Regions from separate parts of the Neobacillus sp. NPDC058068 genome, predicted to be linked through region 2. Evidence: riboswitches for the same ligand, from Rfam matches in the RefSeq annotation. Region 2 holds a riboswitch; the other holds the start of a gene.
What was found. A riboswitch is a leader RNA that binds a small molecule or an ion and turns the genes downstream of it on or off. The one in region 2 is predicted to bind cyclic di-GMP.

Region 1 (16,093 bases), on a different contig from region 2:
TAATTGGACCGTCTTTCGTAATCGCGAGCGTATGCTCATATTGTGCTGAATATTTACCATCAAGCGTACGTGCTGTCCAGCCGTTATCATCCATTTTTGTTTGGTACCAGCCGACATTGACCATCGGTTCAATTGTAAAAACCATTCCTTCTTTAATTCTTGCCCCTTTACCAGGTAGCCCATAATGCGGAACATCCGGTTTCTCGTGAATCACCGCGCCAATCCCATGACCGATAAAGTCTCTTACAACTGTTAGTCCTTCACTTTCAACGTATTTTTGAATCGCGTGGCCAATATCACCTATGCGATTACCCACTACCGCCTGTTCAATTCCCTTGTAAAGAGCTTCCTTTGTCACTTTTAATAAATGATCTGTTTCCTTGGAGACCTGGCCAACGGCATAGGACCAAGCAGAATCAGCTAAAGCACCATTGTATTTGACAACCATATCAATCGTGACAATGTCGCCCTCTTTTAAAGGCTCCTTCCTAGGAAAGCCATGACAAATTTCATCATTAATACTCGCGCACGTTGCATATTCATAGCCTCGATAGCCTTTCTGTTCTGGAGTTGCTCCCTTCTGTCTTAGAAATTCATCAACAAATTCTTCAATCTCCCACGTTGTAACACCTGGCTTAATTAATTTTGCAATTTCTTTATGACAGGCTGCCAGTATTTCTCCTGCCTTCTGCATGGCTTCAATTTCTCGTTGTGATTTAAGGACAATCATATTATTCCCTGCCTTTTTGATTTAATATTATGTATAATGAACCATATTGTTCTTCTTAGAACATTTTCCACGTTAAAATTATACTTTAGACTATGGCAACACTTTTAATAGTAACGCTAACCTAGCATTTTTTCAAAATTTCTATCTTGCTTTAAAAGCTTTGAACAATATTTTTCAATGTTCATTATTTGGTAATATTACGCCGTTCTTTATATGGTACTTTCTTATTCTTTTTGGTAGAATTAATATATCAACAATAACAACAATAATAATTAGGTGTGTGAGAATCAATGATTGGTGACCGCGTAAAAAAATTCCGCTCAGAAAAGAAAATGTCACTATCCGAACTTGCTGAACAGGCGGGCGTTGCAAAATCTTATTTAAGTTCTCTTGAAAGAAACCTGCAAAAGAATCCATCTATTCAATTTCTTGAAAAAATTGCTGCAGTATTAAATATTCCCATTGAACATTTAATCCATGAACAAATTGATAAGAATCAATTAGACAGCGATTGGATGAACCTAGTCAAAGAGGCAATGAATTCTGGTGTTTCAAAAGAACAATTTCGTGATTACCTTGAATTTAATAAATGGCGGAACAAACAAAATAATGACGAATAGTATACAAGAAAAAAAGCATTCTACAAATATTTTTGCAGGATGCTTTTCTTTTTTATGTAATTACTCAGTTGTTATTCGTGATTAGCTCTAATCTACCATGTTGATTAAAGAAGTCACGAACCTCTTCGATGGTTAGTCCAAGCTCCTTCGCTTCTAATATGAGGGTCATCCATTCCTGATCGATAACATCAACCTCTTTTTCTGTAATAACCAATATCCTCACCCCTAAAATACAATTCGTATTTCAGGCATCCCGGCCATCATAGCAAGCGTTCCGCCTGCCTTAGACCCTAGGCTTTGCGTCCCTGCCTTTCAACAGGTTTGCCTTTTTCTGATTCTATTCTCCCCAGTGCATCACCGATTACCTAACTCAATAACAAATAACTAGGCCTTTTTTCATAAATACAATTGATGTCCTCATTATATCTAGTTCTTTTTTAACAAGGTGTTATATTTTGTCATTTTCTTTGAATTTTCACACTTCTTTTTAATACAAATTGTGGCAAGTTTCTACAAAAATACTCTTTTCTTTTATAATTTCTGTAGAAAAAAGGGAGGTGAATTCTAGTCAGAATTCCCTCCTCTTTTCTTATCAACGATGGCTAAGCCCTTTGCTGAAGTATTTCTGAAATGTTTCAAGTAATTTTTGCTGGTCCAAATCGGGGTGGACGGTTTCGCTTGTTTGGACTGTAATCATTGAACAAGAAACCCCAATTTTGCAGGAGTCTTCTGTGTTAAGTCCTTTTAAATAGCCAAATAGGATTCCGGAAATAAGAGCATCCCCTGCTCCTGTTACATCCACAATCGGAACACTTGGAGGTACGATTGCTCCTGCTTCCCCATTGTTTGTAAAATAAATTAAGCCTTTTTCTTGCCTAGTAATAACTACTTTCTCGACCCCGCTTTTTAAAATTATTTCTGCTGCTCGATAGAAATCTCCCTCGGAGGTAATTTCTAATTTTGAAAGGGCTTCGGCTTCTTTTTGATTGGCGATCAGCCAAGTTACACCGTCTAAGGAGACTGGCAATTTAGCCGTTTTAGCTGCTGACACTGTAGCAATACATAGAGGAATTCCTTCGTCTTTACTGCAATTTATCACTTCATTGATTACTTCAGCGGGAAAATTCGTATCTAATAGAATCAATTTTGCATTTTGAATATGGGTCCAATTTTTTTCAAAAAAGGAGCCTTCAACCTCATCGTATATAGCCATGTCGGCAAAAGCGACAGCCATTTCACCCTCTTCATCAAGCACTGCTGTATAGGTTCCCGTGGATTTCCCATCGATTATTTCTGTTAAATTTATATCTGCGAAATGATTAGTGTTTTGCAGCAGCCATTCCCCTTCAGTATCGGATCCAATATAGGCTAATAACGAAGCATTAAGCCCTAGGCGCCCAGAGTTTTCCGCGACATTACGTGCCACGCCGCCTCTGGATTTCGTGCTAATCGCAGGATTCGAAGTACCAAGCTCTAATTGTTTCAGTGCCTGAATTTTCAAATCCACGTTGGCACCACCAATACAAAGAAGTTTTTTTTCTTCTGAAATTATTGCATTTTGTTTCATCATTGTTAGTCCTCACTCCTCTATAACCTTATTGAGTTATGTCAGAAACGCAATAATATTCCCTACTTAATAACTATTAGATATTAATCCTAGAAATCCTCTTGGTTATTAATGGAAACTATGGGGATTAAAGCCGATAAAACCGCTAGGTATGCAATACTAATGCTTATTTTCATTGTTTACGACAAAAAATTTGTCTAAATTGCGTCATTTAGAATATAATATAAACAACTTATAAATATACTTAATATTCAGAATAATGGTGGTGGAGCATGCTATGACACTTATCCATGTGTTAAATTTTTCAATCCCGATTGCGTTTATTGTATTTGCTGGTTTTCTACTTGATCGGATGTGCAAACCTGATAAACCAATTAAAAAAGCTGGTGAGGAGTAAATCTATTAATTAGATCGTCTCTTTCAAACAGCTTTTTCTTTTGTGAGGACTAAGAAAAGCGCAAGCGCCCTGGTCAGCGGCGTATGGCCTGGAGCGCTCCAACTGAGATAAAGGAAACACGAAGAGCCGGAGGCGATTCGATGTTGACTTATCGTAGGGCGGAGAGCGAAGGACATTAGCCGCTAGGGCGCTGGAGCTGGACAATTCTCGAAGTCCAATGATATAACTTCTGATAATAGAACAAATAGTAATTATTTCACTACACATAGGGAATGTTATAAGAGTAGATGAAAGGAGTGCTTTAGTATGTCACGTGGAGAACATTTTGAACACAAAAAGAAAAACCATCCTGGTAATTTCCCTAAGGACAGTCTAACTGAAAAACATGTAAAGGAAGCAATTGGGGATGAAGAATTCCTTGTAACCCGCGAAGCCTTTAAAAATAGAGTCGAAGAAGAGGATATGCGCGGAGATACTGCACGTTTGCTGCCGGAACAAATGGAGTAAAAGGCGTGAACTTCTCACGCCTTTTATTTGGAATTTAGTATGTTGTATTTTCTGTATTTAAACTTCTAATGAATTGCGAAAACTCAACCGTTTTCAACCACTCTGCCGCTTTTTCAATATCTTTCGAGAAGATGCGGTCCTGCTTAATTGAAAGCACCTGCTTGCGTCCTTTTTCATAGAACAGCTTCGTATGGCTGGCCATTTTATCGACCCCGCGGATTTCCACTGCCTGCATCGCACAAATCAACTCAATCGCCAGCACTCTTCTGGCATTCTGGATAATTTGATACGCATGTCTTGAGGCAATCGTTCCCATGCTGACATGATCCTCTTGATTGGCCGAGGACGGAATCGAGTCAACGCTTGCTGGATGTGCCAGTGTTTTATTTTCCGATACAAGAGCAGCCGCGGCATATTGCATAATCATTGCCCCGGATTGCAAGCCTGGTTCAGGACTTAAAAACGGGGGCAGATCATTTAATTGAGGATTCACCAATCGCTCAATCCGTCTTTCTGAAATATTCGCCAGCTCTGCAACCCCAATTTTCATAAAGTCCATCGCGAAGGCAATCGGCTGACCATGGAAATTCCCACCGGAAATGACTTTTTCACCATCGTCAAAAATTAATGGATTGTCAGTGGCAGCATTTATTTCAATTTCTAGTTTTTCTTTTACATAATCAAGAACCTGCCAAGAAGCGCCATGAACTTGCGGGATACAGCGAAGTGAATAGGCATCCTGAACCCTAAGCTCCCCTTGCTGTGTCGTTAACAAACTGTCGCTTAAATACTGACGGATTCTTGCCGCAGTATCAATCTGTTGTTTATAGCCCCTTGCTATATGCACTTCTTCTGCAAAAGCGTCAATAATCCCGTTTAACCCTTCAATCGTCATCGACGCGATGAGTTCACTTTCATGTGCCAATTGCTCCGCTTCAAGGTAGCCGACAACCCCCATTGCCGTCATCGCCTGGGTACCATTAATGAGTGCCAGGCCTTCCTTTGCCTCCAATGTGACAGGTAAAATCCCCTCTTGCTCTAGTGCGTCAAGTGCCTCCATCCGCTGTCCTTTGTAAAATACTTCACCTTCGCCGATTAAAACTAAAGCTAAGTGTGATAGCGGCGCCAAATCCCCGCTCGCCCCGAGTGACCCTTGCTGCGGAATAACAGGAATGATGTTATGGTTTACTAGATCTAATAGTTTTTCAATAACAAGCGGTCTTATCCCGGAATAGCCTTTTAACAAGGCGTTGGCACGAAGGAGAACCATTGCTTTTGCCACAGCCTCAGGAAACGGGTCGCCAACTCCACAGGCATGGGAACGAATTAAGTTAAGCTGGAGGTCCTGCACATGATCTTTATCGATGAGAACATCACTAAATTTTCCAAAGCCCGTGGTAATTCCGTAAACTACTTTTGCTTCTGAAACTATTCTTTCAACTGCTTCGCGACTCTTTGAAACAGCTTCCATGCTTTTTTCGGATGCGCTGACCTGTTGGCTGTGATATAAAACAGCTTTTATTTGCTCTAATGTTAAACTTCCACCTGTAAGTGTAATCATTTCTATCCCGCTCCTCTACCACTTTATCACAACAAAGAAAGAGGCTGGAGTCCATATCAGATTAGATTTGGAGTCCAGCCTCTTTTATAAAAATTACCGCATATTGATCTGTTTTTTGGAAATGCCTCATCGGTTATCATTCCATTCGATTAACTTTCATTCTAATAATTATTCTATGGGATGAAAACCTTATCTGTCAATTAAATTTTCTGAATTTTAACACGATAATACTTTAGCAGGATAGCATGTAAAAGGGAAATGGAGTCTTTGCTTTTTGAATTACAAAAGGCTTTATATACAAGACTCCAACTAAACTTATATATAAAGCCTACTTTTTCACAATAATTTTTAAGAACTTTTTAGTTTCCAAATATCCCTACTTTAGATTCAACTTCTTTAAAGCATCTGCTAAAGCTGTGTTTATTGGTTCTTCTTCCTTGTTTTGGTTTTTCAGATACTTTTGCACCGTTCGTTTATCCACTTTACCAGCAGATTCTTTTTTACGGCGCGCTTCGAAAGTAGATAGTTTCTCTCTATACCCGCATTTACAAACAAAAATTTGTCCTTCCCCTTCGCCGCGAAGCTCCAATTTTTTATGGCATTGCGGGCATCGCGCATTTGTGACTCGAGAAACATTTTTGCGATGTCCACATTCACGGTCTTGGCACACAAGCATTTTACCCTTTTTTCCGTTTACTTCAAGCATAGGTTTTCCACAGTCTGGACAATTCTTTGTAGAGATGTTGTCGTGCTTATACTTTTTATTGCTTGCTTTAATTTCAGCAACAATTTCTTTCGTGTAGTTTTTCATTTCGCTAATAAACACTTCTTTTTTCAACTTACCATGTGCAATTTGATCAAGCTTTTGTTCCCACTCGGCTGTCAATGTCGGTGATTTAAGCTCCTCAGGAACTAAGTCCAGCAATTGACGACCCTTTGAAGTAATATGAATGTCTTTGCCTCGTTTTTCGATTAGGAATGAATTGAATAGCTTATCAATAATATCCGCGCGTGTAGCAACAGTACCAAGCCCACCCGTGGATTTTAAGGTGTCTGCCAATTGTTTATTTTTCGTATCCATATACTTCGTTGGATTTTCCATTGCCGACAGTAATGTCGCCTCATTAAAGCGGGCAGGCGGCTTCGTTTGACCTGAAGTTTGAGCGATTAGTTTTACATTTAAGGTATCGCCTTTTTCAATCCGAGGTAAAATCTGTTCTTTCAGATCATCACCTTCATCGTCTTCGTCAAGTCGATTATTGTAAACTTCTTTCCAACCAAGCGATAAAATAGTTTTGCCTCTAGCAACGAAGTTTTCCTCACCGATTCTCGCTCGAAGCGTTAATTGTTCGTACTCAAATGCGGGGAATAATACCGCTAAGAAGCGTTTTACAACCAAGTCATAAATTTTCCGTTCTTTATCTGTAAACGCTGAAACGTTCACGTAGCCTTCAGTCGGAATAATCGCATGGTGATCGGATACCTTGCTGTCATCAACAAAAGCTTTAGATGCCTTAATTGGCTTTTTTAAGATTTTGCTTGTTAATAAGCGGTATTCACCAATTCCACATGCCTTCAGACGCTCTGGTATAGTTGGAACAATATCGGATGAGATAAACCGTGAGTCTGTCCGGGGATACGTTAAAACTTTATGCTGCTCGTACAACTTTTGCATAATATTTAATGTTTCCTTAGCGGAGTACCCAAAGATTTTATTCGCATCGCGTTGTAGTTCTGTTAAGTCATATAGACCTGGAGAAAAATTCTTCTTCGGCTTTTTTTCAATTTCCGTTACCTTGGCATTTTGCTTGCCAAGTTTTTTTACAACTGCATCAAGTTTCTCTTTGTCAAAGCTGCGGCTGTTGCCTTTTGCATCTTGCCAAGTCAGCTTTAATTGGTCTGCTGTTTGGGCTTCGATGCCGTAATAAGTTTGTGCTTTGAAGTTTCTAATTTCGTCCTCACGGGCTGCAATGATTGCAACAGTAGGTGTTTGTACACGACCACAGTTTAATTGTGCATTGAACCTGGTAGTTAATGCACGTGTTGCATTAAGACCGATATACCAGTCAGCTTCCGAACGGGCGACAGCTGATGCATATAAATTGTCATAGGCTTTTCCCGGCTTCAAGTTTGCAAAGCCTTCTTTAATAGCTTTATCTGTAACAGATGAGATCCATAGACGTTTAATCGGTTTATTGACTTTTACTTTATCAATAATCCAACGTGCAACTAATTCTCCTTCTCTCCCTGCATCTGTAGCCACGATTATTTCATTGACATCATTTCTAGTCAGTTGACTTTTAACAGTATTAAACTGTTTTCCAGTCTGCTTAATGACGGTCAATTTCAAACGCTCAGGCAGCATAGGGAGATCTTCTAAATTCCATGTTTTATATTTCGCATCGTAACTTTCTGGGTCAGCAAGCGTGACTAGGTGGCCAAGTGCCCACGTAACGATATATTTATCGCCTTCAAGATAGCCATTTCCTTTTTTATTACAATTCAATACTCGTGCTATATCTCGAGCGACAGAAGGTTTTTCGGCTATAACTACACTTTTTTTCACTGTATTTAAACATCCTTTCAGTAAACCATTGAACTATAATATAGCATGAATATCCCCATAGCTAAAGCAAGTGTTTTCGAAAGAATAGGCTAAAAAGTCCCATTGTCTTTACGTGGGCTACCACAGGTCCCGCTAATACATCTGGCCGTAGCCTTCAGCTTTGCTTTTTTCTTCTGTTTTGCTTTTTATCACGAACTTATGTTCTTGTTATATCAAATAGGTTGAAAGAATACAAAGTATTTTCCCATATCAAAATGAGTTTCTCTTGGATTTTTGAGATAAAACTCACTCACTTTTAAATAAGATGTCTTGTCCTTAATCGAGTAACCAGCAAAAGTAAAATAAGCGGAGATTTTCCGGTTTAATGCTGAATGGAGCTCGTTTCGGGGTAAATAAGGGGAGATTTTCCGATTATGTCAAGCAAAATCCCCCCTTTTTGAATTTTTCAAGTCAATAGGCGGAATCTCTCCGTCTATTTAAGCTCTTTTTTATAATAATTACTCATTAAGCGGAATTTTTCCGTCTATTTATCAGCTCGGGTGCATAGCCTGATCCCCCAACCGATAAGTGAACCCTTTAAAATAAGGTGAGTCTGCTTTTTTCCTTGTTTTTTTTTCCATTAGGATAGTATGATAAAAAAGCATGAAAATAGAGAAACGGAGATTTTTTACATGAGGATAAGGGATTGGGATTCAAATTTAAAGGTTCGCTTGTTTGGGGAAGCGATGATGAATATTACCTTTTGGATGTTTTTTCCGTTCTTAACGATTTATTTTGCGGAAGAGTTCGGTAAAAATAAAGCAGGGTTGTTATTAGTTTTTTCACAGGTTTTTTCCGTGATTGCTAACCTGATGGGCGGATATTGTGCCGATCGTTTTGGGCGAAAACGGATGATGGTTCTTTCTTCCATCGGGCAAGGACTTTCCTTCTTAGCCTTTGCCATCGCCAGTTCACCATGGCTTCAATCCCCTTGGATGGGCTTTGTTTCGTTTGCATTTGCCGGTGTGTTCGGTTCTTTTTACTGGCCTGCGAGCCAAGCAATGGTAGCCGATGTTGTGCCCGAAAAGGAACGAAGCAATGTGTTTGCCATTTTTTATACATCTATCAATATTGCGGTGGTAGTCGGACCAATACTAGGGGCGATTTTTTATGTTCACTATCGCTTTCAGCTGTTGCTGGTAGCAGGTGCAGTGTGCATATTACTGGGTCTAATCCTGGCGAAATGGACGCGGGAAACCGCACCCATTCAAAAAACAGCTACAGTTTCCAACGGCGGAAGGTGGTATTACTTCTTAGTAAACCAGCTGCGAGATTATGGGCTCATTATTAAGGATAAAACCTTCCTGTTGTTTATCCTAGCGGGGGTTTTAGCAGGACAGACATTTATGCAATTGGACTTATTAATTCCAGTTTATATTAAGGATTTTGTAAAAAATCAAACCCTCTTTTCCATTGGGAATTGGTCGTTCACGCTAAAGGGTGAGCAGGCATTTGGAATTGTCCTTGCTGAAAATGGCTTCCTTGTTGCCCTATTTACTGTTTTTGTAACGAAGTGGATGGGAAAATATTATGAAAGAAACGTGTTTGTTCTCTCCTCGGTCGTCTACGCGATTTCAATTGTCATTTTCAGTCAAACGCATTGGATTTGGGGGTTAATAATCGCGATGGCGGTATTCACGTTTGCTGAATTAATGGGGGCAGGGCTGCAGCAAAGCTTCGTTTCTAGGCTTGCTCCTGAACATATGAGGGGACAATATTTTGCAGCCGCAAGCTTGCGCTATACACTGGGGCGCACAATTGCCCCACTTTCCATCCCAATGACGGTTTGGATTGGCTATGGCTGGACATTTTTCGTCCTCACCGTTCTTGCTCTGGTCAGTGCGGGATTATATTGGGTAATGTTTTATTCATTTGAAAAACAAAAAGTAGGAACGCAAATGTAAAAAAGCACTCAAAGTGCTTTTTTATTTTTCTTTAAAGATATTTTTCAGGTCAATTTGAAAATTGTCAAAAAATTGTACTAATTTATTCACATTTACCCCTTTTAATATTATAATTACCTTGTAAAGGTTTCTATTATAAGGACGGTGGAATTAATGGAATTATCACAGTTCATGACTCCAACTTCATTGTCAGGCATTATTACATTTTTAGTTCTATTTTCAGCAGGTGTTTATTTTAATATAAAAGTATATGGAAGTAAGCTACGGTAGAGATGAAAATCTTTACTTTTTTTTATCTCTTTTAAGACATTAGCTCCCTGTTTCTTTTTCCAATTAAAAACGCTACAATATAGGAAGATTCTGAAAAAGGAGATTATACATATGAGTGAATTTCAAAAAAACCTTGAAAAATATGCTGAGCTGGCCGTAAAGGTAGGCGTTAATGTTCAGCCAGGTCAAACGTTAGCCATCAATGCCTCCATCGATGCTGCAGAATTTGTCCGTTTAATTGTAAAAAAAGCCTATGAAACAGGGGCGCAGAATGTCGTTGTCAACTGGAACGACGATACGGTTACAAGAACAAAATATGATTTAGCACCAGATGAGGCCTTCCAAGAGTACCCAGTTTGGCGTGCCAAAGAAATGGAAGAGCTTGCTGACAATGGGGCCGCCTTTATGTCAGTCGTATCTTCGAGTCCTGATTTATTAAAAGGCGTCAATCCTGAACGTATTTCAAACTTCAATAAAGCGGCTGGCACGGCGTTAAAAAAATACCGAAAAGCAACGATGTCAGATAAAGTCAGCTGGACCGTTATTGCCGCAGCTTCACCGGCATGGGCTGCTAAGGTATTCCCGGATGAACCTGCTGAAACCCAAGTAAGCAAGCTTTGGGATGCGATTATCAAAGCTACTCGTGTCGACGTTGATAATCCAGTTGAGGCATGGAGAAAACACGATGAAACCCTTCATGCAAAGGTTCACTATTTAAATGAAAAACGCTATCAGAAGCTTCATTATACAGCCCCTGGTACCGACTTAACGATTGAGCTTCCGGAAAAACATCTTTGGGTTGGAGCCGGCAGTGTGAATGAAAAAGGTTTTGAGTTTATGGCCAACATGCCGACTGAGGAAGTCTTCACTGTGCCATTGAAAACAGGTGTAAACGGTACGGTGGCAAGTACAAAACCGTTAAGTTATGGCGGCAATATTATTGACCGCTTTTCAATTACCTTTGAAAATGGAAAAATTGTTGGCGTAAAAGCAGAGGAAGGCGAAGAGATTTTGAAGCGTCTGGTGGACACAGATGAAGGCTCACATTATCTTGGTGAGGTAGCGCTTGTTCCTTTCGACTCACCTATTTCACAGTCCAACGTTCTTTTCTTCAATACCTTGTTTGATGAAAACGCCTCTAACCATTTAGCAATCGGAAGCGCCTATGCCTTCTGTATTGAGGGCGGCAAGACAATGTCAGCTGAAGAATTGGAGAAGAATGGTCTTAACGAAAGTCTCACCCATGTTGATTTCATGATTGGATCAGCGGATATGAACATCGACGGAATTACCGCTGATGGAAAGATTGAACCCGTATTTAGAGCAGGTAATTGGGCGTTTTAGTTCGCAGTCTCATTAAGAGCAGTGCAAATGGTCGTTTCAGTTTACAGCCTAATAAAAGAGCAGGAATTCTGCTCTTTTTTCTATTGTTGGAAAAACATAGCGCTTGTATTTTTATCTCGGTTAAAGCTACAATATACTTTTAAGAAAATAAGAACAATTTTGGGGGGATTCCTTCTTGTGGAATGAATTTAAACAATTTGCCATGAAAGGCAATGTCATCGATTTAGCGGTCGGGGTTGTTATTGGCGGCGCATTTGGCAAAATCGTTTCTTCCCTTGTCGCCGATGTTATTATGCCGTTGGTTGGAATGATCATCGGGGTCGTAGATTTTAGTGATCTAGCCTATGGGAAATTAAAATACGGCCAATTTATCCAAACGGTTGTTGATTTCTTAATTATTTCTTTCTCCATTTTCCTTTTTGTGAAGTTTCTTAATCGTTTTAAGAAGAAAGAGGAACCTGCTCAATCCGATGCAAAAGTGGATCGTAGTGAAGAGCTTTTAGCCGAGATTCGCGATTTATTAAAAGAAGGAGATATTTTAAGAAAAAATGAAACATCTTGACCACTTCTTCGTATAACTTATATAAGAAAATATTTTTGAGGTGAGTAAATTGTATTCACAAACAACATCGACTCAATTTTTACCTTCTGTTTTACGGACGTTTGCTCTATCCCTTGCGATTGCCTTCTTGGGCACAATGATAGGCACGAAGGTACCTGAAGGTTTATTTATGCCGTTAGCTATCCTAGAATTTGTCATGCTATTAACTGCTTTTTTCTTTAGACGTAAAAAAGCAATGTCCTATTCATTCCTTTACATTTTCACGTTTATCTCAGGGATTACCTTGTATCCGATTGTAGCTTATTACTCAGCTACGGCAGGTGCCAATATAGTTGCCATGGCCTTTGCCAGTACGACAGTTGTCTTTTCGGGTATTGCCATTTACGCAACAAAATCAAAGCATAATTTCTCATTTTTAAGTGGATTCCTGCTTGCAGCCCTGCTTGCTATGGTGGCGATTGGGATTTTCAACTTTTTCTCTCCACTAGGATCTACAGCCATGCTTGCATACTCCTTTATCGGTGTATTAGTTTTTAGCGGCTATGTTCTCTTCGATTTTAGCCGGATGAAACACTATGGAGTTAGAGCTGAAGATGTTCCATTAATGGCTTTAAACTTATATTTAGATTTTATTAATCTATTCATCAGCATCCTGCGTATATTTGGGATTCTTAATAGCAGAGATTAATTATTAAAAGGAGCTTGGACATTTCCCAAGCTCCTTTTATTTTTAATAATAAAATAAGGTTAATCCGCGCTGAATCATTTGTTGGACTGAAGGATCCCAGTCGGTGTTTTGCAGCCTTTCTACTAGCTGGGTAATAGTAGGATGACTTGGATTGTGCTGTTGATAAATTTCTAGCAGTTCCAGCCGCAATAGCCATTCGCGTTGATATTTTTCCTCGAGGACGGCTAAAATTCTATTAACCTGGGATACACTTTGTTCATTCCAATTCGATCCCTCACGTATGTTGCGTACTTCTTCATACAACTTCTCTAATTCATTCCAACTTCTCTGAACCGCCCTGTCTTCAATTTCTTCAGCAGGCTCGAACTCATAATAAGCGTCTGGATCTGAAGCGCCTGCGAATACAGATGGAATGCCGGCACCAACAGCCATATCAAACGTACCCCAAGCTGGCTCAAAAAGAACTTGATCCTTATAGGTCACGGTACAATCCTTAAATGAGATTAAGATTGGCTTCGCTGAGCCGGACAAAATGCCAGTGACTGTGCCCTTAACAATGACACCGCTTTCAAAATGAAGCAAAGCTGCCTTTCCTTCGTTAATTCCTAACTCTCGTAATTGTTCCTTCGTGCAATCTTCAAGCACGATACCAGTTTCTAAGCGGCCAATCGGCGTTCCAAAGCCCTTTTGATGGGTTTCTGTACCGTGCCCCGGCAATTGCTTATTCTCGACTGATAATGCGGTCGGTCCTTTTGTCCGCAAATAAACAGCTTCCCCTTCATCGTCCTTCAAAATCGTCGCTAACGTACCGGTTACCTGTAAGCCAGAAGAAAAACAAATCGTTGCGACACTATCGGACTGCAGTGCTTTCTCCAGACTTTCCGTTCCTCCTTTGCGAAATGCCATGGTGGCGGCAAATTGATCGATAGCCGAAACTAGCTCATCAAAGTTTTTACAAACAAATAACTGTGGCTGTGGTTTGGTGACATCATATGGGGTCCTCACGCATTCTTCTACGGTAAATGGGATTTTTCGGACATCCTCCGCTAAACAGCTTTGGCTCTCGCCTACCGATGAAAGCAAACCTGCCCCGTAAATTTTTGGATCAATGAGCTCGCCAATTAAGCCGTATTCAACTGTCCACCAAAACAGCCGTGACACTTGATCGGCTTCAGATAAACCCTTTACCTTTGCGCGTGCTACTGCCACCTGACGTTCTGCCTCTTTCACCCGCTCTTCGGTCGAATGAGGATCCTCAGCGACAATTGTTAAATGACGAACCGCTTTAAATACTTCCAGCTTTTCCTTACTTGAAATCGCTTTGGAACCCATTTCGCCAATTTTTTTCACAAATTTACTGTAGGATTCATCTAATAAAATCGGAGCGTGACCTGCTGCTTCATGAATCATATCCGGTGCCGGTGTGTAGGCAATGTTTTCTATCTTTCGTATTTCTGTCGCAATCGGTAGGATGCCATTTGCTAAAAAGCCATAAAAAGCGGAGCCGGGAATTAACCCATCGATTGTCACAGCCCCCCAGCCGACTTTTTCCAGACTCGTATTCATGTCAGCTACCTTTGGAATTGATTCCGTTTTGATACCCGAATCCTTTAACCCATTTACATAATAAGGATGGGCGATTCCCTTTAAAAAATAATGGTTTTGCTTCATTACAAACCGCCAGACCGCATGATCAATGGGAGAATAGCTTTCATAATATTGATTAGAAATAAATTGCTTTAGTTGCACAGGAATCTTTTTTGTAACATTTCCATTCATCGTGAACCTTCCCCTCTTCAAAGAATATTTTGGAAGCCATTAAGCAAGTGACAGCATTTTCGGCCGCAGCCGGTCTTTCGCCCTTTTCATTCTTGTTTTTACAGTCGACATGGGCAGATTGCTTTTCCTAGCTATCTCTACTAAAGATAGATCTTGATAGTAATAAAGATAGATAGGATTGCGGTAAATTTCGGGCAATAGGTTGATCTTTTCAGCCATTTGTTCCGCTGAAAATTTATGTAAGACTTCCTCTTCCGGAATAAATGCAGGTTCGAATGCAGCGGAATAGGAATATACTTCTTCCCTCCAAAAATGTTTTGACTTATTTTCTTTCCGCCAATAATCACGGCACTTATTAATTGCGATGGTAAAAAGCCAGCTTTTATATTTACTTTTCTCCTTAATGGAGGGGTAAGCCAAATAGGCAGAGAGTAAAACCTCCTGATAAAGATCCTCCGCAAGTTCTTTATGTTTTACTAACGAAAAAATATATTTAAAAATGGCTTTCCCATGTTCCTTTACTAATTCTTCAAAAGATTGTGTAAATCCTTCAAGCATTTTCATCCTACCTTTCCTTCTGTAAAATGTTGTTCATTCTATTAGACGGAAAGGACCTTGCTTACCCCTACACATGATGGGAAAATTTTTATCGATTCGCTGCCTTTTGAACCAATCCTTTCATAAATATCGAAACACCAATCTTCTTACAAATTGTTAAATAATGCATCAGCGCTAATAAAACAGACCCTGTATTCATCCCAATAATAACCCCATTCATTCTCCAGTCCGATGATGAACCAAGCCAGAGAATAAGCGCAAAGGAAATGACAGTCGACCAAACGATATGAATAAATGCCTCTTTTATCATGTCGAGACCAATCATGAAGGCCTGCAGAGGCATAATAAAGAAATGAAATAAGAAAAACGGCCATAGCAATTGCAGAAAAACAGCAGGGGTTGCCGATTTAAAAAACAAGGACGTTAATTCTGGAGCAAAAAAATAGAAAAGGGTCACAGCTGCGACTCCGTATACTACCGTGAGTTTCATCACCTGCTGAAGCATTTTTTGCAAGGTTGAATAATCCTTTTGAGAATGAGTCTTCGACACAGCCGGTATGAGAACAATCAATAACGAATGGGCAATAAAAGCCGGGAAGAACCCAATGGACATGGCCACCCCCATCAGCATGCCGAATTGCTCTGTAGCCAATATATCGGTCATACCCGAGCGTACCAATGCCGCCTTAATGATGAAGGGCTGAATCGCTCCAGTAAAGGCCGAAAACAAACGCAAACCTGTTGTTGGAATCGATACCGCCATTAAATTTTTCCGAACCACTTTCCTGTTTAAATTGGAAAAAGGCTGCCGTTTTAGCTGTTGAAATTGTGCAATAAAAAGGTAGATTAAATAAAGAAACACAATAATTTCACTGCCGATCAGTGTGCCAATGGCGACCAGCAATGCTGCTTCTGGGTCAAAGGCAAAGAAGCGAAACAGAACAAACAAACCTCCGAGTTGAATGATTTTCCTTAGAAAATTAGAGACGGCGATTTTTCCC
Region 2 (16,093 bases):
ACATGGTCCTGTCCAAGCTGAATTTCCGCAGCATCCTCTATCGTAACAATCCTTTCATCATCCGGAATAAAATTAGATAAAACATTCAGTGTAGTTGTTTTACCAGAGCCCGTTCCGCCGCTTACAAACATATTTAAGCGTGCTTTCACGCAGGCGTCTAGAAATATTGCCATTTCTTCCGTCACCGTTCCGAAGTTAATTAAGTCTTCAATTTGGTAGGGATCCTTGGAAAATTTTCGAATAGTGATTGTTGGTCCGTTTAATGCGAGCGGAGGAATAATGGCATTGACCCTTGACCCATCTGGCAGCCTGGCATCAACCATTGGCGAGCTTTCGTCAATTCGCCTTCCGAGCGGTGCAACAATTTTTTCAATTACATTCATGACATGCTCGTTGTCACGGAATGAAACTTCTGATAGCACTAATTTTCCTTTCCGTTCACAATAAACTTGGTTCGGTCCGTTTACCATCACTTCGGAAACTTCTTCATCTAATAGGAGCGGATTTATTGGACCAAAGCCTGTTAAATCATTGATCAATTCATCGACTACTTTTTTTCTGTCGATTTGCCCGCGAAATTCCTCATCTTCTTTTATGATTTCTATCGCCATTCCATCAAGCTTGCCGACGATTTGCTCAATCTCTTGCTCTTTTAGCTCCTGAATAATTTTTTTTTGCATAACATTTTTTAATTCCTGATGTTTATCTGCCTTATCAGTCTTTAGTGTTTCCTTCTTTTTTTCTTGTGCAGTCTGTTCACGAAATACTTTGCGAATGTCGGGTGTAGGCGGGGATGCCAGATATTCATCATAAGAAGCTTCTTTTTGGGACTCCCCGCCCGAAAGTATCTTTTTTTCTTGAAGTCTATTTAAGAGACTCATTCATCCAACCCACCTTTATGAACGTTTCTTGGAAAAAAGCTTTGATAATGGTGAATGACCTTTTTTCGCTTTCTTGGAACTCGGACTATTACCGCCGGAAATTATTTCGGCCATTTTAAAGACACCCTTGGCCACCTCTGATTTTGCATGCTTCATTACAAATGGAACACCTAAATTAATCGACTGCGAACAAATTTGAAAATCATTTGGGATATAAATAGGATTGGGTTCTGCTAATATTTTTGCTGCATCCATGGCCTTAATCACACTGTCCATATTTGCTCGATTAACTATAACCTTAACCCTTGACCTTAGCCCTAGCAGGTCGAGAGTTTCAAGGTAGAGCTTCGTATTTTTTAAGGCAGCCATCTCCAAATTCGTTACTACAAGGACTTGGTCGGCTCTTTCAAGAATTCTTAGTGATTGCTCATGTAAACCAACAGGCGTGTCAACAACCACGTAATCATGTTGGGAGATCATTACATCTAAAATTTTATTAACTGCTTCATTCGTAATTAAGTCGGCAAATTCCGGGCGTTCAGGTGCTGAAAGGACTCTTACGCCGCTTTCATGTACAGCTAAATAATTATTGAGACTAGGGCCATCGAGTGACTTTAGAACTTCCAACACTTCTTTAATAGTTAAGGAGAATTTCAAATCCATGGCAAGGTTAACGTCACCGAATTGAAAATCACCATCCAAAACACTAACAGTAAAGTTTTTTTTCATTAACGCTACTGCTAAATTAACGGTTAAGGTAGTACGACCAATCCCGCCTTTTGGGCTGCAAACAGCTATTATTTTTCCACCGCGGGGGTTACTATTCATTTGTTCGGTTTGCATTTCAACTGGGCTTGTCATGAATCGTCACCTTCCAAAAACTTTACTGTTTTTTGAGCTTTTTATTCTCTTATTAATGGCCGTTTATTCAGAATAAAATGAATTTTCCCCTCTTCTTTTGCATTAACAAGCTTCATGGCATCTTCCGGCTTTAATTCTAATGTTATCGAACTGTATTCTGTATATGGCTCTTTTGTATCTTCAGGCGTCAGCATTTTTCTGCCTACCGCTAGGACCCGTGCCTGCTTCAGCAAAATTGTCGATTGGGATACAGGATTATTCGCTGGATCCATCGTTATTTTCGAAAAAATAACATCTACTTCGTCTTCTGGTTCAATCAGGTTTGTAACCGATTGATTAATATCAACTCCGATTGAAATTGCCCGGTAGCCTTCCTTTACCTTTCTGGAAACATAGACTCCTTCTTCCTTCTCAGTGCCAAGCCGATGCGAAAGCACCGGCTCGCCTTTTTCAATCATCGAGTTGGCAAGCTTTCCTTCTGCTTCCGGAATTGTTTTGACTCCTTCCGGCAGGACACTATTTTCTGGCATTTGCACAATTTCAAGCTTAGATGATGAAATCTTTTCATTCTTTTCGATTCTTTCTTTCGCTATTACTACACCTACCGTTTGAATAGCAGCTGTCTTTTCTGTCTTCATTTGCTTTGTATATTGGAAAAACAAAAAGGTTGTAATGATCCCCATAATAAGTGATAGCATTAAGACCATTTTTGATTTCATATTGCCTCACCTACTCCGTTAGTCGTATGCTGTATGCTCCCTTGTCCTTTGCCCCCTCAACAAATGAGCCTTCCCCTGCTCTTTTGATAAAGACTCCCGTAATAGAGGTATCATTTGTACTCATGGGCGTTGTGATATAAAAATAGGCAAAACCTGTGACCTGTATTTGTTTCATTTGACCACCGGTATAGTTATAAGGTTTATAAACAAGAATAAGAATAATCCTCGAGCAATTGCGGAGACTATAATCACCCGGAGGCTGGGAGCAGCCATTGACCCGCTGATTAATCACATCTCTCGTTTTTCCGGCGATATTACCTGTTTCTGTATTTATTATAGAATTGATGCTAATTTCAGATTGATAGCCATCACGTAAGTTTTGTTCATATGTCTTTGCCCCTGGGCCGCCAAGTGCTAAGATTCCAAAATTCCCTGACTGCGAATCTGATGAGTCAACCTTTAATTTATATTCTTTATAGTATTCTAGTGGAATACTTTCATCAATTCCTAACGGCGCCGCCCCGATTGACTTCCCAATCGCATTCAATCCGGCAGCAGCACGAGCCTTTACACTCACTTTTTCTATGCCGAACAGGCGGGCAAATGTAAGATTCACTGGTTTCGTTAACGTTAGCGCCAGTTTTTCTCCCATCTTAATATCTAGCTTCGACAAAGCGGTTGTGTCCTTATGGGCATTTAAGATTGTTTGAACCGTACCGGTCACCTTTTGCTCAGTGGATGTAAGTTCCTGCGCTCCTGAAAGAACGGCAGCATTGGCTTCTTTTTGCAATTGGCTTTTTTTCATGTAGAGTAAACTGCCATCTAAGGCTAAGCCCGCTATGAACAAGATAACCATTAAGGAGATTGCACCAAAGAAAAGGGTATTTCCTTGCTCTTCCTTTCCGATTTTTTTTATTACCTGAAGCACTATATTCACCCCTTATTCAACGCGAATCGTTGAATCCGTTTCAATCAAAAATTTTGAAGGGAAAAGCTTTGAAACAAACGGTGTATAAAATTGAAAAGGATAGCGCAGCGTTACTTTGACATAATCCCCCGATTTCCTGATTGTATCTTTTGGCGCTATATCCACCTGCAATTTGGTCGTGTCGCCTAAATGAACATAGTTATGGGCGAAGGAAGAGATGGCTGTGTCCTTTTTACCTAAACCGCCAAGGCGAACGGTTTCCTGCGCAGCCATATGCAAATGGGCATAGGAGTACGTTAATCTGCCAAAATCTAGAATTCCAACTAAAATTAATAAAAATATCGGAAGTAATAGCGCTGTTTCAACGAGCGACTGACCCCGTTCATCCCTTTTCATAATGGGAGGACCCCAGGAAATAGAAATTGAAAAAACGCACCTGCTGCGATTGCCACACCGTAGGGAAATGTTGTTTTATCTTCAAAAAGGGAAAGCCGCATTCCATGTCTGAGACCTTGAAAAAAGTACAGGATTCGTGTAATGAAGCCTTTTCGAAATAGGAGGACAAAAATAGCGATAATCCCGCCTGCTAGTGCCATATAAATGGAGGCCATTAACACAAATCCAATCCCTTTTATACCGCCAATAACCGCAAGAAGCTTTACATCACCTGCCCCCATGCCGCCAAGAAGATAGGGGATTAATAAAATCCCTAAACCAACCGCTGTTCCTAGCAATGCCCCTGATAGCCCATGTAATCCTCCTGTTACAACGTGGAGAATGATGGCCGCAAATAAAAACGGAAATAATACAGCATTGTAGATTTTTCGTTCCCTAAGATCGGTAATGACACATACGATTAACAGAACGATTAATAAACTAGAACTCCACAAAATGCCCTCTCCTTTCAAGAAAAGAGCCTCACGTTTGGTTTGAACGCAAGGCTGTATAATACTTTATTTCCAACTTATTTCTATATGGATCAGCTGCCAGCTTCAGTGCCAGCTCCTGAAATAGCAGTGACTGCTCTATTAAACAAAGCTGTGATTTCTGTGCGCATTGTTATAAGGACCGCTACAACCCCAACTGCAATTAGTCCTAACACTAACCCATACTCAGTCATCCCTTGTCCTTGTTCTTCAGTTAATAAAGCTTTCATTTTTTTCATCATTTGTCAAAACCCCTTTTCATTTAGTAGTTAAATAATTTCCGATTTTTGTTCCTGTTTCGCGTATCGTTCCTGCTGGCAGTTCCAATACGGACTGTGCTTTTCTATGAAACTTCCCGACTTTTGCAGGCTTTACCGTTTCGTCTAATCCTACAATTTCAAACTCTTTGCTTAAGTAAATAACATCGATGGAATAGTTCATGAAGTAGGTATGAATGGATTGGCAGGGTTGGATTAACAAGCCGTGTCCTGCTGGCAAGCTTTTCGAAAACATCAGCCCTTTTAATCGTTTAAAAAAGGTGTCCGCTGCTGTAACCTGGCTGGCCAGTTCCGCTCCGTTTGTCAGATTCACGACTTTCAATGATTTTCACCTCCGTGTAATAGAAATAACCCCGCCTTTACCGAAAGGGGGGTTAATAAACATAGAACATCCATGAGCACATAGGCATACAGCTATGCAGACAAAAGAATATCTAATATGAAACACCCTGATCTTTCGGTAACTGGCTGGCGTAGTGCCTTCGCACCTTAGCCCCTGTAGCTTTGCGTCACTGATTTTCATCAGCTTTGCCTTTATCGAGATTCAGTGTTTGTTTTTCCGACTGATCTCTTACTCACATAATAGTACGTTTTAACCCTATCGAATATCCTACTAATTTATCATTCTGTGTCGAAATTACTAGGTAATTAGACTTATTTTTAGTTTATTGTCCTAATTAATTACGAAAATAGTGTGAATATAACTATTTTTCATGGAAATATTGGCAATATTTCTGGGGATTTTCAACTAAAATAGGCGAATGAATCACATTACATTCGCCCATACATAGGATGTAAAGAGAAATAATCATAAAGGGTGTTGCTCATGCCAGCGATAGTTGGAGTTGCACAGGTCATTACACTTGGAAATAGTTCTGTTTTCCACATTGGCGATGTCTATAAAATAATGCCATTTGCTACGGCTAAAACATTCTCAGGGGCTGGTTCCTTTAACACTGGTGATCAAGTAGATGTTAGTAACAGAGTAAGTTCAACGAATACATCAGATCCGGATGTCATTGATCAAAACAATTTCCTTAATATGTAATAAATGGGTGGTCTAACATGAATTTTTATATCCAGCAGTCCATTCAAATAAATTCTATAAAAATTGGCGGTATAACCAATTCCTCTGTCCTGCAAATCGGGAGTGCTGGAATGATCAAGCCTCATGCCCATCTATATAATACGGGGGGCTTCACAAAACCGGCACCTCCCGGAATAAAACCAGGGGGGCAAATCACGGGTGAAATACAGGGGCAATTATTAGCACCATCAGTACCATTACAGGCACCAGTCAGATAAGACCAAAAACGTAAGCACCACTCAGATAATCGGAAAACCTTGTCCGGCTTATGAACTTGTGGAAAATCAGCAAATCCAAATGTGTTGCTGCATATAGTTAGAACACAAGCAGAAAAGGCGATTCGCAGACGAGGTGATTTACGTGTATCAGGATGTTTACCAATACCTTCAATGGCTGCAGATGTATATTCAAGCACAAGAAAAGAGGATTGCGGTTTTAGAACAAACAATTCAAAAGTTACAGGGTGATTTGAAACAGATAAGTGAAAAGCCAACCATTCATGTAGATACAATTGAATATAAATTTGATCAATTGAAGGTCGAGACCCTTGAAGGTACGTTAAATATTGGCTTAAATCCTAACGACTTATCCGGTATTGAGGACTTTGCCGTACAAAATCAATCAATAAAAACCCCATTCCCTCCTAAAGAACAAATGCGATTATCAATGGAAATTGAAGAGAGCATTCATGAATATTTAGAAACAGACTTACCACAAATCGTTGCTGAAACGCAGAGGAACTTGGCCATTCCGCCAAACGAATCCTATCTATCCTTTATAAAGGAAGATATTATCAAACAACTTCCTAATAGGATTGACTATCATCTAAAAGCGAATAGTGCCAATGCAGCATCGGCTAATCAGACCAGCCCCATCGAGAAAAGAGTTATTGAAGCAATTAAGCTGGAAATTCAACATGGTGTACGGGCCTTTTTAAATAATTTACCTGAGAATGTGAAAGGAATGAAGATGGAATGAATTTTGAAGTTTATAACCGTGTCCTCCATGTCGATCATATAGATATCTTGGCGGTTGCGAGCTCCTCCGTATTTATGATTGGAGATACGGAAACAATTCAACTGACAGCCGCATTTGATACACCGCCAGAGTCTTTAATAATTGGACCTTTTGTCCCATTAGAACGGGATGTGACCCCTGGTTATGCTGACCCGAACCTCTAGTGTCGACAGCCTGCAAGTAAAGGAGGTAGCATTTTGCTCCGTTATTCAATTAGGAGATTCCTGCATCATTAATGGCTTCTCTAGAGCACTTGCAGTGCAAAGGGAAGCAGAAATATTCTTCGGAGACGAAGGAAACTTTCCTTCCTATCCAATCTTTAAAAGGCAGCTGCCATTGCCGCCCATCACTGAAAAAATTTCTATCGTACGACATAATCTAAATCCGATTATAAAAGTTAATAATATTAAGGTCACTGCCGTTTCTTCCTCAGCGATATTACATGTCGGCAACAGCAAACATATTTCAATGGAAGCAAGAGTTAAGCATATCCGTCAACTTCTGCTAGAAGGGCATGAACAGGATATAGGATAAACGCATATGTTACTGTAAATTAATTTCCCAGGCAGTTCAAAATTGTAAAGGATGTTTATGATGCCAGCGATAATCGGTCCAGTTCAAATTGTTAATGTAGGCGGAGGAATTATTCAATTCGGGGATACCGTTTATATCTCACCAAAGAGCAGCACGAAAACTTTTGCCGGCTCTGGTGGATTTAACACCGGTGGACTAATCGTCACAAATTCCGGTTTGAGCGGTACCAATGTACTTGATACAAACGTAATTGACCAGCCTATAGCCGGTAACAATTAAAAAATGACATAAACCTCACCGGTCTATGTCATTTTTTTATGGAACAGGGGCGGAGGGCCGCAATTATTCCACTTTTAATATATGGGCCCCATCAAAGAAAAATAAATATTTTTCAGTGACTTTTCGTTTCCAAATTTGTTCGATTGCCTTTGTATATAAATTGATTTGGAGCCTGTATCTGTCTTCAAGAATTGGTTTAGCTTGCTCAAAACCACCTTTGAATCGGTCCGTTATTCCATCTGATTTATAATCGATCAATACTAAACCATTTTCATCCACAAGAATGCAGTCAATAATCCCTTGGACAAAAACGGATTCTTCTTCCCCATTCCAGGCTGGATAAACTTCATGGGCAGGTAATGAAAGTGTAAATGGAATCTCCCGATGGATGGCTTTGGCTTGAAAATATCTTTGCCCTAAATGGGAGTTGAAAAATTGAACAATCAATTTGCTGTCAATGACTTCAGCCTGCTCAGGGGTTAACAATTCATTTTGGACCATCCACATTAACTGTTCGTTAATCGTTTCTTCACTAACTCTCTTTGTCAAATCGACATGCTGCATCACCATATGCATGGCCGTTCCCCGCTCTGCAGGGCTTAAAGATTTCTCCTGCATGAACTTAGGCCGTTTGCTGATTGACTTTTTAAAGCTGCGAACTAGCTCAGTCCCACTTTGCTCGTCAACCATTTCCCTTTGGCGCTTCATTTCGGAAACCGATTGTTTGGAGCGGTGGGACGCAGCACTTGAAAAAGAATATTCCCATGTCAGCTGTTCCTTTATTTCAGTGGCGAAAACAGATGCTGCCTGGACCGTTTGTCCTTTTTGGACCCGCTCCAAGAATTGGCCGTCTTCCTCTTCCAACCCCATTTCTTGTATTTGGATTTCTTCTGCATTCATTAAAGAAATTTTCCAGGAGGAAGGATGTCTAGTGATTTCTTTCGGGACAAACATATTAGTCTCTCCTGCCAACCTTAAATCTGTGCAATCGTGATGGCGGATAAGCGCTGGGCCAACCCAGTCGATATAGCTCATTGCCGACGCTCGCTCATAATCCTTTAACAACCATTCCGTATTGGATGAAACGTCATTCCACTGGTCGATTTTTTTCATGGCATCCTTTAATGTCGCTGTCATGTACAGCTTTTCTTTAGCCCTTGTCATGGCCACATATAAAACGCGCATTTCCTCGGCAAGCATTTCCATTTTTTTCTTTCGCTTAAAGGCAAGCTGTGGCAGCGATGGATAGGAAATCCGCTTTTCTGCATTTACATACTTGGCCGCAAATCCGTATTCTTTATCGAGCATATATGGTTTACGAATATCAGCCATATTAAAGTTCCTCGCCATTCCCGCAATAAACACAATGGGAAATTCCAGTCCTTTACTACTGTGAATGGTCATAATCCGGACCACATCCTCCTGTTCGCCAAGAGCCCTTGCGGCCCCGAGATCATCTCCTCTTTCAGTCATCCGTTCAATAAAGCGTAAAAAGCGAAAAAGCCCCCGGAATGAGGTTTGTTCATATTGCCGCGCCCTATCATATAAGGCTCTTAAATTAGCCTGACGCTGCTTTCCACCTGGCAGGCCACCTGCAAAATCATAGAACTGTGTATCCCGGTAAAGCTGCCAAATAAGCTCAGACAGCGCCCCTTGACGTGCAATGCCCCGCCACTCTTTTAGTAAGTCATAAAACTGGCGGACCTTTTCATAAAACACCTCTGTGTTTTCGGCCGACTTGTTCCTGCAAAAGGAAGAAACTGCCTCCCAAAATGAACCTCGCTTTTGATGAATGCGAATTTTTGCCAGTTCCTCCTCGTTCAAACCAACGATAGGGGAACGGAGTACAGACGCTAACGGAATGTCCTGGTAGGGATTATCAATAACGCGGAGAAGCGCCATCATTACCGCTACTTCCGTAGCTTCAAAATAACCAGTTGATAGGTTGGCATAAATCGGAATTCCTTGCTGCTTGAACTCTTCCATGATTTGCGGCGCCCACGTCATCGAACGAAGCAGAATCACTACATCCCGATACATCATCGCCCTGCTGGACTTCGTTTTTGTATTATAAACCGGTGCTCCCTTCGCAACCAGCTCTTTAATTTTCGCCGCCATTACTCTTGCTTCCAATTGGGACTGCTCAAGATCAGCTGCATCAAACTCGGCAGGCAGCTCCGCTTCTGACTCTGTTTCACTGTCTGGTAGTGTTTCCTTTGTTTCAGCCTTTTGATCAATCAGCATGAGCTCTATCGGAAACAACTCATTCTCAGGATATGGGGCGCCATTTCGTAATTCGGCCGCCTCATCGTAATTAATTTCGCCGACCTTGACACCCATGATTTGTTTGAATAAATAATTGGTGCCATCAAGAACTTCTTTGCGGCTTCTGAAATTACGCGCTAAATCGATTCGGAGTCCTGATGCCTCACCGTCCACTCTAAAGCGGCTATACTTTCCTAAAAAAAGATTGGGCTCAGCTAATCGGAAACGATAGATCGATTGCTTAACATCTCCGACCATGAACAGGTTGCCATTCTGCTCTTCTTCTTTCGTTACCAGCCGTAAAATCGTTTCCTGCACCATATTTACGTCCTGATACTCATCACAATAAACTTCATTAAAATGACTTTTATAGGCAAGAGCAGCTGCAGATGGAAGAAATTCTCCTTCAGCTGAAATTTCTTCTGTCAATATGTCCAAACAGTAATGCTCCAAATCCGAATAATCAACAAGCCCTTTTTCTCTTTTTACCTTTTCAAAACGGACGGAAAATTCTTTCACAAGATGAACAAGTGTTTCGACCAATGGGCGCATTTCTGCCAAATCCCGTAAAAAGCTTTCTGGTTTTCGGGAAAAGAGTTCGTCCTTAATGTCTTGGATTTTTTTCTTTGCTTTATCGCGGAGCTTTTGAGCTTTCTCAGATAAATCTTTGTCATACTGGTCCTTCTTCAGCGGTTTCGCCCTTGAAAAAGACCAGGTTTGCATTGCTTGATACAGCGTCGCCCAGGAGTCCCGCTGTGCCATTAATAATGTATCAATGACGCATAAATCATCCGAAAAATTTTCCGCTCTTGGTGCCGGTCCGTTTGGAAGCTTCGTTACCTCCAAACCTCTGTTAATCATTTCCTTAGCTGCTTCAAGCTGCAATTTAACATCAAATAGAAGCGACTGAATAAAGGGAAGGTCCTCTACATTTGTCATTTCCCCCACATCATACATCGATACAACTTCATGTAAATACTTGTCTGGCAGCGGACTTGAACGAGCAAAATCGTAGATTGAGCGAACGATATCCTGTAAGGCAGCGTCACTTCGATCACTGGTAAACGAATCTACTAAGTTGAAAAATGACTCATTATCTTTTTTTCCATATTCTTCTTCAAACAACTCATCGATTACTTCATCCCTAATTAACTGCGCCTCTGTTTCATCGGCGATGCGGAATCCGGGATCAACGTCGATTAAGTAATAATATTTACGAATGACCTCCATACAAAAGGAGTGAAGCGTCGAAATCGATGCTTTATTCAATAAACCAAGCTGTTTTCTTAAATGCCGGGATCCTGGATCTTGATCAATAGCCTTTTCTAAAGCTTCACCAATTCGGTGGCGCATTTCTGCTGCTGAAGCGTTCGTAAATGTCACGATTAACAGTTCATCAACATCAACTGGGGATTCAACAGAAAGAATTTTTTGGATAATCCGTTCCACAAGGACAGCGGTTTTTCCCGAACCTGCAGCAGCAGCGACAAGGATATCTTTATCCCTTGCCATAATCGCTTTCCATTGGTCGTCTGTCCAATTGGCACCTTCCGGCATGGGTGGAATGATGAAATTACTCATTTTCGCTTACCTCGCTTCTAATTCGCTCCAAAACAGCTTCCTTCGATTGCGGAGTGAGAATCCTGTATTGATTATTTTCAAGCGATTCATCAAATTGGCATACCGATTTATAGGCACAAAACTTACATGGAGTTTTATCCTTCAGCTTATAAGGTGTGATGCCAACTTGACCTTCGATAATCGCATTGCCTGTTTTTTGATATAAATTACGGACATGATGTCTTAGATCAGCAAACTCATCCATGCTTGCGACTTTTGACTTCTTCGATAAATTCCCATCTTTCTTTATTCCGGCTGCAATAATTTGCGAATCTCCGGATTCAAGTGATTGATCCATGAGCTGAATGACATTTTGATCGCTTAGCATCAGCCCATTCATTTTAAACTTTTTCATCATTTCGTTTTCAATTTCATCATTTGTCAGCATTTTGGAAGCGTTGATAAATGGATTATGGACGTGAAAATAAAGGACTCCTGCCGGGCTTGCTTTCATTTCCACTAATTCATTGGAGTGGGTGACCACAATATCAAGATAGGTTAACATTTGCAATGCAAGCCCATAATACACTTCACTTAAATTGACATCCTTTTCACTTGATTTATAATCGATGACCCGCAAATAAACACTGTCGTCTTCAGCTTTCGCCTGGTCGACTCTGTCTATCCTCCCGGCCAATTCCATTCTCTTGCCATTCTTCAATGTGAAGGATAACGGCGGCAGCTTTCCATTTGGTCCAAAGCCAAGTTCCAAACCAATTGGCGAGAATCCACTTACCTTTGCATGCTCACTCAAGACGACGGAAGCTCGGGTAATGATTTGCTCTAATTTGCGTTTAATATAATGATGGCGTTCTGAGCTCAGTAATATTTCGTGCTGCAGTTTGGGTGCTAAAGTCTTAACCGCTTCTTTAGAAAGGTCTTCACATTGTTTCTTTGTTAATCCTGCCCAGGACATCTTTTGTTCGTTTACAATATCAGCAATCTGCTTTAAGGCTGCATGAAATAACTCGCCAATATCAGGTGCCTCTAAGCGGAAAATTTGCCGTTCACGAAGCTTCAGGCCATGCTGAGCAAAATGAGAAAAGGCGCAGGAGTTATATAATTCCATTCTAGAAACACTTGCCTGGATGGTCTCCCCATATAAGTCATTCGCTATTTCTTCCGAAAGAGGGATGGTCCTGTTGGAATAAAACAGGCTGGAAAATACCTTTTGAGCCTTGTTTTTCCAGGTACCCTCAAGATAATAGTTATACACATCCCACCACAAATCAGAAATTGGATAGTTCCGCTTTTTCAATTGGAGCTGGGCATTGAGGTAGGACAAAGCGGTCGTAAAATTCGATATAAAGCTTAGCTGACCTTTTTCAGGCAGTTCAGCAGGATCTGTTACATAGAAAAGTTCGCTTGCGTCTGGAAACATGTCTTTTAACCGTTTAATGTACGAAGAAGGAATTAATGCCTTTCCTTCATCATTAGCGAGTGGATAACTGACATAAAGCGTATCAGATGGTGCCGTAAAGGCTTTGTAAGCCAGGAAATTTTCATCAAGCAGACGGGTACGGCTGCTTGGAGCGACATTAATCCCGGCAGCTAAAAGCATTTCTCTATCTTCATCTGCCAATATTCCTTCATCAGAAATTTTCGCAGGCAATACACCTTCATTGACCCCAGCGACGAAAACAATTTTCATTTCATTTAGCCTTGATTTTTCTAAATCGCCAATCAAGACCTGGTCAAGTGCTGGTGGAATGAGGGAAAAATGCATTGATTCAAATCCTGCCTCTAGAATAGCGGCAAATGATTTTAACGTAATTTGCTCGTCACCAAGTATTTCGACATATTGGTCAAGCAAATCAATGACAGCATTCCACACTTGTTCGTGCTCACGCATCCGAACAAGATTGCCCTTTTCTTCGGCAGCTGCTTTCCAGTTTTCAAGCTTTTCCGGAATATCTAATTCTTCTAAATATAAATAAACAGCTTCGCACAGCTTTTGACCACAGTCTGCTTTTTTCAACCGTCTCGACAGCCGCAAAATCGGTGCTGTAACCATTAGCTTTAATTCATTTAATTCTTGTTCTATCCCTTTTTCTGCATCTGTTTGGACATTTGCCTCTAATTCTAGTCCTCGAACGCGCCGATAAATCCAACGGTCCTTTTTCGTCCATTTACTTCCGTTGATTCCGTAAGCAAGACAATAGTTTTCCAGCCTGTCCATCTTCTCACGCATTTTATTGGGATTTTCCTGCAAAGGATATAGCAGGTCTGTTTTGATAGCTCGAAAAACAGGTTCATAGCGCCAGTAAGAATTAATTACTTCAAGACTTGAGCGAATCAATTCAATAAGAGGATGATTCAGCATCGTTCGTTTTTGATCGATAAAATAGGGAATCTGATAATCAGCGAAAACCGGCTCAACGATTTCATGATAATCGCCGCCATTTCTAATTAACAAGGCGATATCTCTGTAGCGGTACCCCTTTGTCCGGACTATTTGACGAATTTCGCGGGCAATTCCTTCAATCTCAGCTCTTCGATTGACTGCCTGACTAATATGAATAGCTGTCTCCCCATGAAAGGCAGCTACTGGCCGCACATCAAATCTTTCCTCTAAATAAAGTAAAGAAGGCTGATTCCATTTTTTTTGCTCTCGTAAGATTACTGGTTGATCGATTTCGATACCCGCAGATTTTGCCAATTCATAAATGGTGTAACACGTTTCGCTTGCAGCCCGGAACAAATCAAGTTCGTCCGGTGCCGTCTCGAAGGCCAGACGGTCTGTCGTCATGGCGATGGACACACTTTTACAATGTTTCATTAATTCCACCATCACTCGATATTCCTGCGGTGAAAAATGATAAAAACCATCAATATAGATTTCTGCCTCTTTTAAGTATGCGGAGGCTGTAATTTTCTCGGCTAAGAGTCGAAAATAATCTTCTGAATCAATGTATTTGCCAAAAATCTCATCTTCAAACTGTTGATAGATTATTTCTAAATCAGATAATTTATCTTGTAACGCTTTGGAATTTACTGCCTCCTGTGTCAGCTCCTCGGGTGTAATACAATACCGTTTAAATTCGGTGATCATTTGTTCTATTTGCTGGACGAAGCCATTTTTATCGGCAGCCCGTTGAAAAAGCTTTAACTGCTCTTTCTTTTCGTCAATTATTTTACGAATTAACATACTCATCCCGACACTGCTTAAATGTAAGCGGCTAATCCCGCCTGTCTCCTGCAAAATTCTCCATGCTAAACGGGAAAAACTAAATACCTGTGCTCGAATCATCCCGCCAACGCTTGAGTCTGTTGCTAATCGGTATTCTGATAGAAACGTCATTTGTTCCGGCACGAGATAAATAAGCGGTGTTCCTTCTGGGTCTTTGATTAGCCTTTTTTTTATTTCATCAAGAAACATCGCTGTTTTACCGCTTCCTGACCGTCCAATTACCATTCTTAATGACATTAACTAACCCCGCTTTCCTCATTCCTATGTATCTCTTATTCTACCATAAAATGAGCACAGGCGTTTGGATAACACAGGAACAGAATCAAACCAAATATGGAAAAACTTTTTAATAAAAGGCTGTGTTAAAAGGGAATGTTGATTTCCGTTCCAGGCGCTTCGCTTTCCGCGGGGCGGGCGGTGAGCCTCCTCGGCGCTAAAGCGCCTGCGGGGTCTCACCTGTCCCGCTGCTCCCGCAGGAGTCTCGCGCCTTCCACTCCAATCAACATTGTGTTCAAAATCAACAATGTTCTTTAACAAAGCCCAATAAAAAAAACACGATTTTTTGTAATCGTGCTCCAATTTAAAAATGAATATTCATTTCATTTAGCGGCCAGTAACGCAAGTCCACTTTTCCAACAACCTGAGCAGTAGCAATGAATCCGAATTGGCGGCTGTCCCAGCTGCCTAATCGATTATCGCCAAGCACAAATAATTTCCCATCTGGCACCATATTTTCTCCGGTAAGTTCCTTCAAGCTGAAATCACCTGTTATCTTAACTCCTTGTGCTTTTTGTTTATAAACATTTAAGAATGGCTCTTCATACTTATGCCCATTAATGTATAACTCATCGTTTCGATATTCAATTTTATCCCCTGGAAGACCAATTATCCGTTTGACAAAATCTTCTTTCGCATTTGCGTGAAACACAATGACATCAAAGCGATTCAACTCGCCTACTTGGTAACCAAGCTTATTGACCACCAGCTTATTTCCATCCTGCAAGGTCGGCATCATTGATTCGCCTTCTACTACATAGTTGGAAAAGAAAAAGGTACGAATAAACGCAAAAATAATAATTCCAATCGCAAATGCCTTAACCCATTCCATGCCTTCCTTTTTCCATTCAATTTTCATTGAAGCGCCTCCGTTTCTCCTTTTCTTTGTTTCTATCTATTTCTTCATTATGGTCATTTTCTATAGTCTTATTCATTCTTCCTTCAATTCTTTTGCCAACAAACCAAAGAATGAGAATAACAATTAATACCAGAACGGTCCGGTAGGGCTGAGTAATCAGTGAACGAATATCATAACCAATAAAGCTCATCGTAAAAATCATCACCATTTTCCCGATGCACACGGCCAGCATATATTGGGCCGTTCTTATTTTCGAAAGACCGACAACAATGTTTACGACTGCTGACGGTGTAAATGGAAAACAAAGCAGTAAAAAGAGGGGGCCAAATCCATGGCGTTCTACCCAGTCCGTCAGCCTTCGGACCTTCGGGTG

Region 1: linked by a shared signal. The riboswitch ahead of ACFVSW_RS15240 (anti-repressor SinI family protein) and the one ahead of ACFVSW_RS03925 (DUF192 domain-containing protein) in region 2 are both predicted to bind cyclic di-GMP.

The regions. Positions count from the first base shown of each region.
Region 1 covers NZ_JBHVSI010000012.1:49,260-65,352, reverse strand. The annotation lists gene map (type I methionyl aminopeptidase) at 1-730, opposite strand, end outside; gene ACFVSW_RS15245 (helix-turn-helix domain-containing protein) at 1,021-1,350, shown strand; gene ACFVSW_RS15240 (anti-repressor SinI family protein) at 1,415-1,564, opposite strand; cyclic di-GMP riboswitch class I at 1,595-1,686, opposite strand; gene ACFVSW_RS15235 (carbohydrate kinase family protein) at 1,943-2,920, opposite strand; gene ACFVSW_RS15230 (hypothetical protein) at 3,621-3,821, shown strand; gene hutH (histidine ammonia-lyase) at 3,856-5,382, opposite strand; gene ACFVSW_RS15220 (DNA topoisomerase III) at 5,759-7,948, opposite strand; gene ACFVSW_RS15215 (MDR family MFS transporter) at 8,620-9,891, shown strand; gene ACFVSW_RS15210 (aminopeptidase) at 10,273-11,505, shown strand; gene mscL (large-conductance mechanosensitive channel protein MscL) at 11,681-12,067, shown strand; gene ACFVSW_RS15200 (Bax inhibitor-1/YccA family protein) at 12,117-12,755, shown strand; gene ACFVSW_RS15195 (aromatic amino acid hydroxylase) at 12,798-14,534, opposite strand; gene ACFVSW_RS15190 (RNA polymerase sigma factor) at 14,574-15,098, opposite strand; gene ACFVSW_RS15185 (polysaccharide biosynthesis protein) at 15,181-16,093, opposite strand, start outside.
Region 2 covers NZ_JBHVSI010000002.1:324,572-340,664, forward strand. The annotation lists gene ACFVSW_RS03890 (TadA family conjugal transfer-associated ATPase) at 1-881, opposite strand, end outside; gene ACFVSW_RS03895 (CpaE/TadZ family protein) at 897-1,742, opposite strand; gene cpaB (Flp pilus assembly protein CpaB) at 1,784-2,461, opposite strand; gene ACFVSW_RS03905 (pilus assembly protein TadG-related protein) at 2,472-3,389, opposite strand; gene ACFVSW_RS03910 (TadE/TadG family type IV pilus assembly protein) at 3,402-3,785, opposite strand; gene ACFVSW_RS03915 (A24 family peptidase) at 3,782-4,279, opposite strand; gene ACFVSW_RS03920 (Flp family type IVb pilin) at 4,369-4,557, opposite strand; gene ACFVSW_RS03925 (DUF192 domain-containing protein) at 4,574-4,906, opposite strand; cyclic di-GMP riboswitch class I at 5,050-5,136, opposite strand; gene ACFVSW_RS03930 (spore germination protein) at 5,420-5,641, shown strand; gene ACFVSW_RS03935 (spore germination protein GerPB) at 5,659-5,898, shown strand; gene gerPC (spore germination protein GerPC) at 6,041-6,658, shown strand; gene ACFVSW_RS03945 (spore gernimation protein GerPD) at 6,655-6,861, shown strand; gene ACFVSW_RS03950 (spore germination protein GerPE) at 6,842-7,231, shown strand; gene ACFVSW_RS03955 (spore germination protein) at 7,292-7,510, shown strand; gene addA (helicase-exonuclease AddAB subunit AddA) at 7,574-11,356, opposite strand; gene addB (helicase-exonuclease AddAB subunit AddB) at 11,349-14,822, opposite strand; gene lepB (signal peptidase I) at 15,166-15,720, opposite strand; gene ACFVSW_RS03975 (TVP38/TMEM64 family protein) at 15,710-16,093, opposite strand, start outside.